2 regions of the Streptomyces sp. NPDC002825 genome follow, and region 1 is predicted to be linked to the other one. Evidence: predicted binding sites of a transcription regulator. Region 1 holds the regulator's gene; the other holds the start of a gene.
What was found. The regulator HspR, encoded in region 1, represses chaperone genes until heat shock. The targets are predictions, from matches to a motif close to TTGAGNNNNNNNNNCTCAA.
Positions count from the first base shown of each region.

Region 2: lon (endopeptidase La) is a predicted target of HspR. The motif match lies at 2,556-2,574, and genes of this name have one in related genera.

Region 1 is NZ_JBEOVH010000001.1:235,855-240,027, forward strand. It holds gene dnaK (molecular chaperone DnaK) at 1-209, shown strand, start outside; gene grpE (nucleotide exchange factor GrpE) at 206-850, shown strand; gene dnaJ (molecular chaperone DnaJ) at 884-2,056, shown strand; gene ABT041_RS01125 (heat shock protein transcriptional repressor HspR) at 2,061-2,504, shown strand; gene ABT041_RS01130 (helix-turn-helix transcriptional regulator) at 2,574-3,554, opposite strand; gene ABT041_RS01135 (hypothetical protein) at 3,687-3,902, shown strand; gene ABT041_RS01140 (Rieske (2Fe-2S) protein) at 3,911-4,173, shown strand, end outside.
Region 2 is NZ_JBEOVH010000009.1:136,674-140,846, forward strand. It holds gene ABT041_RS14795 (DUF4240 domain-containing protein) at 1-21, opposite strand, end outside; gene lon (endopeptidase La) at 122-2,533, opposite strand; gene ABT041_RS14805 (GNAT family N-acetyltransferase) at 2,665-3,312, shown strand; gene ABT041_RS14810 (hypothetical protein) at 3,422-3,943, shown strand; gene ABT041_RS14815 (TetR/AcrR family transcriptional regulator) at 3,957-4,173, opposite strand, start outside.

The sequences.
Region 1 (4,173 bases):
AGAAGCTCAAGGGCGAGGACACCGCCGAGATCCGCACCGCCACCGAGAAGGTCGCGGCCGTCTCGCAGAAGCTCGGCCAGGCGCTGTACGCCGACGCCCAGGCCGCCCAGGCCGCCGGCGGCGACGCGGGCCAGGCCCAGGCGCAGGACGACGACGTCGTCGACGCCGAGATCGTCGACGACGAGAAGCCGAAGGGTGGCCAGGCGTGACCGAGGAGACCCCGGGCTTCGAGGAGAAGCCCGACGTCCCCTCCGGCGCCACCCCTGACGACGCCGCCGAGGCCGTCGAGAACTCCACCGAGGAGGACTCGACGGCCCCGGCCGGGGACGCTACGGACGTAGCCCTGCTGGCGCAGCTGGACCAGGCCCGTACCGCGCTCACCGAGCGCACGGGCGACCTCCAGCGGCTCCAGGCCGAGTACCAGAACTACCGCCGCCGCGTGGAGCGGGACCGGGTCACGGTCAAGGAGATCGCCGTCGCGAGCCTCCTGTCCGAGCTGCTTCCCGTCCTCGACGACGTCGGCCGGGCCCGGGACCACGGCGAGCTCGTGGGCGGGTTCAAGTCGGTGGCCGAATCGCTGGAGACCGTCGTCGCCAAGATGGGTCTGCAGCAGTTCGGCAAGGAGGGCGAGCCCTTCGACCCGACGATCCACGAGGCCCTGATGCACTCGTACGCGCCGGACGTCACCGAGACGACCTGCGTGGCGATCCTGCAGCCGGGGTACCGGATCGGCGAGCGGACCATCCGGCCCGCCCGCGTGGCCGTCGCCGAGCCCCAGCCGGGGGCCCAGGGCAAGGCCGAGGACTCGGAAGACGCCAAGTCCGACAAGTCCGAGAAGGACAGCGAGTAACAGCCGTACCCGTGCGCGGGAGGAGGGACGTCGATGAGCACGAAGGACTTCGTCGAGAAGGACTACTACAAGGTTCTCGGCGTCCCCAAGGACGCCACCGAGGCCGAGATCAAGAAGGCGTACCGGAAGCTCGCCCGCGAGAACCATCCGGACGCCAACAAGGGTGACGCGAGCGCCGAGGCGCGCTTCAAGGAGATCTCCGAGGCGAACGACGTCCTCGGCGACCCCAAGAAGCGCAAGGAGTACGACGACGCCCGCGCCCTCTTCGGGAACGGCGGCTTCCGGGCCGGCGGCCCCGGAGGCGGCGGCTCGTTCAACTTCGACCTGGGCGACCTCTTCGGCGGCGCCCAGGGCGGAGCCGGCGGCTTCGGGGGCGGCGGCATCGGGGACGTCTTCGGCGGCCTGTTCAACCGCGGCGGGGGTGCGGGCGCCCGCACGCAGCCGCGGCGCGGCCAGGACATCGAGTCCGAGGTGACGCTCAGCTTCACCGAGGCCATCGAGGGCGCGACCGTACCGCTGCGGATGTCCAGCCAGCAGCCGTGCACGGCGTGCTCGGGCACCGGCGACAAGAACGGCACGCCCCGGGTGTGCCCGACCTGTGTCGGCACCGGGCAGGTCTCGCGCGGCGGCAGCGGCTCCTTCTCGCTGACGGACCCCTGCGTGGACTGCAAGGGCCGCGGCCTCATCGCCGAGAACCCCTGCGAGGTCTGCAAGGGCAGCGGCCGGGCCAAGTCCTCCCGCACCATGCAGGTCCGCATCCCCGCGGGCGTCAGCGACAACCAGAAGATCCGTCTCCGCGGCAAGGGAGCGCCGGGCGAGCGCGGCGGGCCCAACGGCGACCTGTACGTCGTCGTGCACGTCGACGCCCACCCGGTCTTCGGCCGCAAGGACGACAACCTCACCGTGACGGTGCCGGTCTCCTTCTCGGAGGCGGCGCTCGGCGGCGAGATCAAGGTGCCGACCCTCGGCGGCCCCGCGGTCACGCTCAAGCTGCCCGCGGGCACGCCGAACGGCCGGACCATGCGCGCCCGGGGCAAGGGCGCGGTCCGCAAGGACGGCACGCGCGGCGACCTCCTCGTGACGGTCGAGGTGGCGGTGCCGAAGGAGCTGGACGACAAGGCACGCGAGGCTCTGGAGACCTTCCGCGAGGCGACCGCCTCCGAGGACCCCCGGGCCGAGCTGTTCCAGGCCGCGAAGGGAGCGTGACCCGGTGGAAGGGCGCCGACGCAATCCGTACGAACTGACCGACGAGTCGCCGGTGTACGTCATCTCGGTGGCGGCCCAGCTCTCGGGCCTGCACCCGCAGACCCTCCGGCAGTACGACCGGCTCGGCCTGGTCTCCCCGGACCGCACGGCCGGACGGGGACGGCGCTACTCGGCCCGTGACATCGAGCTGCTCCGTCAGGTGCAGCAGCTGTCGCAGGACGAGGGCATCAACCTGGCCGGAATCAAGCGGATCATCGAACTGGAGAACCAGGTCGCGGCGCTCCAGGCACGTGTGTCCGAGCTGTCGGCGGCGGTCGAGGGCGCGGCGGCGACGCTGCGCCAGCGCGAGGCCCAGGTGCACGCCTCGTACCGCCGGGATCTGGTGCCGTACACCGACGTGCAGCAGGCGAGCGCCCTCGTGGTGTGGCGCCCGAAGCGCGGCGAGTAGCTCCCGTACGCGGCGCGAAGGCCCCCTCCACCGGTCGGTGGAGGGGGCCTTCGTCGTGTCCCGGACCGTTCAGCTGTCCCGTTCGAGGATCCCGGACTGGGCGATCAGATAGCCGAGCTGGGCCCGGCTCCCGCTGCCGAGGGCGGCGGCGAGCTTGGCGATGTGCGCCCGGCAGGTCCGCACGTTCATCCCGAGCCGGCGGGCGATGGCCTCGTCGACGTGCCCCTCGACGAGGAGCTTGGCGATGGAGCGCTGGACGCCGCCGATGCCGTCGGTCTTGATGTCGTACGGGATCTCCTCCCGTATCGGCACCGCCAGCTGCCAGAACTGGTCGAAGACGCCGCCGAGGTAGGCGACCAGGCCGGGGTGGCGCAGCTCCAGGGCGACCTGGCGGTCGCTGCGGGCCGGGATGAAGGCGACCTCGCGGTCGACGATGATCAGCCGGTCGATGATCTCTTCGAGGGTGCGGACCTGGACCTCGGGCCCGACGTGCTCCAGATAGGTGAGCGTGAGCTCGGTGTGGCGCGCGGTGTGCTGGTAGAGGGTGCGCATGCTGATGCCGCGGCCCAGGAGGGGTGAGACGCGGTCCAGGGCCTCGCTGAGGGCCTGGGCGGGGCGCCCGCCGCCCGGCTGGACGGTGAGGAGTTCGCTGCGGCAGTCGGCCACGACGCGGTCGAGGGTCGAGTTGATGCGGTCGATGCCCTCGAGGACGGTGATGGCGTGTGTGGTGGGTGAGTCGTGGGCGCTGATGGCCATGAACGGCTCGAAAGCGTCCGACAGGGCGACGGTGCGCCGCCGGCGGTCGAGTATCTCCCGCTCGATGGGCTGGAGCAGCTGGGCGAGGGCCGCGGAGGGCGGAACCGGCCGGAGCCACTGCGCGTCGTCGGGGTCGGGGTGGAGCAGCGAGAGGTCGAGGAGGCACGGTGCCTCGACCGCCTCTGACCGGGGTATTCGCCCGGTCCGCAGGGCGGCCGCGTACAGCTCGGAGCCCGCTTCGCACAGTTCGGCGTGCGAATGAGGGTGACCTGTTTCGTCCGCTTGTTTCCGCATATGTACACCCCCAGGCTCCTGCATCTCAGGAACATGATGCCTGGGTTTGGTGGTGCAGGCGCAGAGAGTAAGCCATCGTCTTACTCGCGGGGGTTGGAAACAGACGTTGCCTTCAAGTGAGGTTGCTCGGTGATGATGAAGAAGCTCATACGCGCGGCGGCCGGAGTCGCCTTCATCGCGGCCGCCACAGTGGGCGCGGTGGGAGTGACCCCGGATCCGGGCTGGCACTCGGAGCCGGCGCAGGTGCAGGCCGCTCAGCTCGACCCGGGCTGGCACCTCGCGGCACCCACGCTCGTCGATGACCCGGGCTGGAGCGTGGCCCCCGCGCAGGACCCCGGCTGGAGCTAGTCGGGCACATGAATGTTCCCGATGACCCCAGGTTCCGCAGGGAGATGGCCTCGGCCTATCGCTCCGGCTGGCACTTCGTCGATCTCGCCACGGCCATCCCCCACCGCGGCGACTCGCTGAAGGTCACGCTCTTCGGAGAGCCGATCGTCGTCGCCCGTGAACAGGACGAAGACGTCCGTGCGTACCGCTGTCTGCGCCGTCCCCGCGGCGCTCCGCAGCCCATCCGCTGTGCCATCCGGTACGGCATGATCTTCGTCAATCTCGATCAGCG
Region 2 (4,173 bases), on a different contig from region 1:
CCAGAAGGCGTCGTCGTTCATGCGTACGAGCATGCCAGTCCCGACTGACATCCGGGTAACGAGATCCCGGCGCGCCGGAGCGGGGTGCCGGGACCGGCACCCCGCTCCGGCGGGTGGGGAGTTACGCGGCCACGTCCACCGGCACGACCGCCGGGGCGAGGGCGATCTCCAGGACCTGGCGGACGTCCGTCACCGGGTGGACCTCCAGCTTCTCCAGGATCTCGGCCGGGACGTCGTCCAGGTCGGCCTCGTTCCGCTTGGGGATCACGACCGTGGTGATGCCCGCCCGGTGCGCGGCGAGGAGCTTCTGCTTCACGCCGCCGATCGGCAGGACCCGGCCGGTGAGGGAGACCTCGCCGGTCATGGCCACGTCCGTGCGGACGAGCCGGCCGCTCAGCAGGGAGGCGAGGGCGGTCGTCATGGTGATGCCCGCGCTCGGCCCGTCCTTGGGCACCGCGCCCGCCGGGAAGTGGATGTGCACGCCGCGGTCCTTGAGGCCGGTGACGGGCAGTTCCAGCTCCGCGCCGTGCGAGCGGAGGAAGGAGAGCGCGATCTGCGCGGACTCCTTCATCACGTCGCCCAGCTGGCCGGTGAGGGTCAGACCGGCGGCGCCCGTCTCCGGGTCGGCGAGGGAGGCCTCGACGAAGAGGACGTCACCGCCCGCGCCGGTCACGGCGAGTCCGGTGGCGACACCGGGCACGGCCGTCCGCCGCTCCGCCGGGTCCTGGGCCGACTCCGGCACGTGGTGCGGCCGCCCGATGAGCTCCCGCAGGTCGTCCGGGCCGATGGTGAACGGCAGCTCGCGGTCGCCCAGTTCGTGCTGGGCCGCGACCTTGCGGAGCAGCCGGGCGATCGACCGCTCCAGGGTGCGGACGCCGGCCTCGCGGGTGTACTCGCCGGCCAGCTTCCGCAGTGCCGACTCCTCCAGGACGACCTCGCCGGACTCGAGACCGGCCCGCTCCAGCTGGCGCGGGAGCAGGTGGTCACGGGCGATGACGATCTTCTCGTCCTCCGTGTAGCCGTCGAGGCGCACGAGCTCCATGCGGTCGAGGAGCGCCTCGGGGATGGCTTCGAGGACGTTGGCCGTGGCCAGGAAGACGACGTCGGAGAGGTCGAGTTCGACCTCCAGGTAGTGGTCGCGGAAGGTGTGGTTCTGCGCCGGATCGAGGACTTCGAGGAGCGCCGCCGCGGGGTCGCCGCGGAAGTCGGAGCCGACCTTGTCGATCTCGTCGAGCAGGACCACCGGGTTCAGGGACCCGGCCTCCTTGATGGCGCGCACGATCCGGCCGGGCAGGGCGCCCACGTACGTACGCCGGTGTCCGCGGATCTCCGCCTCGTCCCGTACGCCGCCGAGGGCGACGCGCACGAACTTCCGGCCCATGGCGTGGGCGACGGACTCGCCGAGGGAGGTCTTGCCGACGCCGGGCGGGCCGACGAGGGCGAGGACGGCTCCGCCGCGGCGGCCGCCGACGACGCCGAGGCCGCGGTCGGAGCGCCGCTTGCGGACGGCCAGGTACTCGGTGATCCGTTCCTTCACGTCGTCGAGGCCGGCGTGCTCGGCGTCCAGGACGGCGCGGGCGCCGCGGATGTCGTAGCGGTCCTCGGTCCGCTCGTTCCAGGGCAGTTCGAGGACGGTGTCGAGCCAGGTGCGGATCCAGGAGCCCTCGGGGGACTGGTCGCTGGACCGCTCCAGCTTCTCGACCTCCTTGAGTGCGGCCTCGCGGACCTTCTCGGGCAGGTCGGCGGCCTCCACGCGGGCGCGGTAGTCGTCGGACTCCTCGCCCTCGGCCTCGCCGTTGAGTTCGCGGAGCTCCTTGCGGACGGCTTCGAGCTGGCGGCGGAGCAGGAACTCGCGCTGCTGCTTGTCGACGCCCTCCTGGACGTCCTTGGCGATGGTCTCGGCGACGTCCTGCTCGGCGAGGTGCTCGCGGAGCTGGGCGGTGGCCAGCTTGAGACGGGCGACCGGGTCGGCGGTCTCCAGGAGTTCGACCTTCTGCTCGACGCTGAGGAAGGGCGAGTAGCCGGAGTTGTCGGCGAGGGCGCCTACGCCGTCGATCTGCTGGACGCGGTCGACGACCTGCCAGGCGCCGCGCTTCTTGAGCCAGCTGGTGGCCAGCGCCTTGTACTCCTTGACCAGTTCGGTCACGGAGCCGGGCAACGGGTCGGGCAGGGCCTCCTCGACGGTGCTGCCCTCGACCCACAGGGCGGCGCCGGGGCCGGTGGTGCCGGCGCCGATGCGGACGCGGCCGAGGCCGCGGATGAGCGCGCCGGGATCGCCGTCGGACAGCCGCCCGACCTGCTCGACGATGCCCAGGACGCCGGTGCCGGCGTAGGTTCCGTCGACCCGCGGCACGAGCAGCACGCGGGGCTTGCCCGCTCCGGTGCGGGCTGCGGCCTGGGCGGCCTCGACGGCGGCCCGTACGTCGGTGTCGGACAGGTCCAGCGGCACCACCATTCCGGGCAGCACGACCTCGTCGTCGAGCGGCAGCACAGGCAGAGTGAGCGGCACGGACGCCATGGACTCAGAAGCCATGATCTCCCCTTCGGCAGTCAAGTTGAGCTATACGCACTCAATGCTTGTGAGCACGGGGATGTTCCCGGACGTTCGTTCGCTCTGAGCGATCACCGCCACACACGTCCACATGGAGCCGATGTAATGGCTCAATGGATATAGGAGCTATTACCGATGCCTGGGTGGCGGGGTGGACCGTCTCTCGGGGCACCCCGCTGGCCGTCCCCGAGCCCTGGGGCTACCGGATCGACGTCGGTCTGCCCCGGCACGTCGTGCGGCACGTGCTGCCCGCCCCCGACGCGGCCTCCGTCGGCGCGCTGTGCGCCCGGCTGACCGCGCCGTACAGCTGGCTCAAGGTGATGGCGGGCCCCGAGGAGGCGGCGGCGTGGATCACCGAGGGGTGGACGGTCCCCGACGACCCGGGCTTCATGATGGTCAAGCCGCTGGACCCGGGCGCCCGCCCCGCGCCGCCCGAGGGGTACGCCAGGACCACCGAGGTCGAGGACGGCGTCATCCGCGTCCGGATCCTCGCCCCCGACGGCACCCTCGCCGCGCGCGGCCAGATCGCCCCCACCGGCTCCACCGCCGTCGCCGACCAGATCGAGACGGACCCCGCGCACCGGCGCCGGGGCCTCGGGGCGAACGTCATGCGCACCCTGGAGGCCGCCGCCGCGCAGGCGGGCGCCGAGACCGGCGTGCTCGCCGCGACCACGGACGGCCTCGCGCTGTACGACTCGCTGGACTGGCGCTACCGGGGGCCGCTCACCGGGATCGTCCGGACGGGACCGGAGGGGGACTGACGGGACCGGTGGGCGACCGGGGGCCCGGGAGGGTCCCGTCCTGCGGTGCGACGGGGGAATCCTTCCCGTCCGGCTGCGCGCGGGGCCCCGGTCGGGGCATGCTCGATCCATGGTGCGAGGCGTACGGGGAAGGTGGACGTGGTGCGGGGCCCTGCTGCTCGCGGGGATCCTGGCCGGCGGCGTGAGCGGCTGCGGCCCCGGGACGCCGTCCGCACCCGGGTCGCCGTCGAGCGTCAGCGCGCCGACCCCGACGACGGAGCCGGGCACACCGGCGGCGGACCCGCAGCCGGGCGAGGTCCTCGTCGAGGTGGTCGTCAACGGCGGTCTCGCCGGCGTCCGCAACCAGCTCGTCGTCCACTACGACGGCAGCTGGACCAGCCGCTCCGGCACCAAGCCGCCCCGGACCGGCAAGCAGACCCCCGCCGAGGCGGCCGAACTGCGGGCGGCCCTGGAGGACCCCGCGTTCGCCCTGGTCCCGGAGCGCCCCACGGGCAGCCCGATCCCGGACGGCTTCCAGTACTACGTCACCTACCGCCACCGCCTGGTCGTCGCGGACGACCACGAGCGTCCGCCCGCCCTCGAGCGCGTCTTCGCCGCCCTTCCGGAGGGCGGTCCGCCGACGAACCCGTGAGCGGGAGGCCCCGTCACTCCGAGGGCGCCGCGATCTCCGCGTACCGGCGCCGGAGGTAGGCGCCCACCCGGGCCGGCATGTCCATCGAGGACGGGTCGAGGGCCCACTGGATCTGCAGGCCGTCCATCACGGCGAGGTGTTCCCGGGCGACGGCCAGGCAGTCGGTGTCGGCGCGGAGCTCGCCCGAGCGCACCGCCTTCTCCAGGAGTGCGACGGTGCTCCGGAGCACG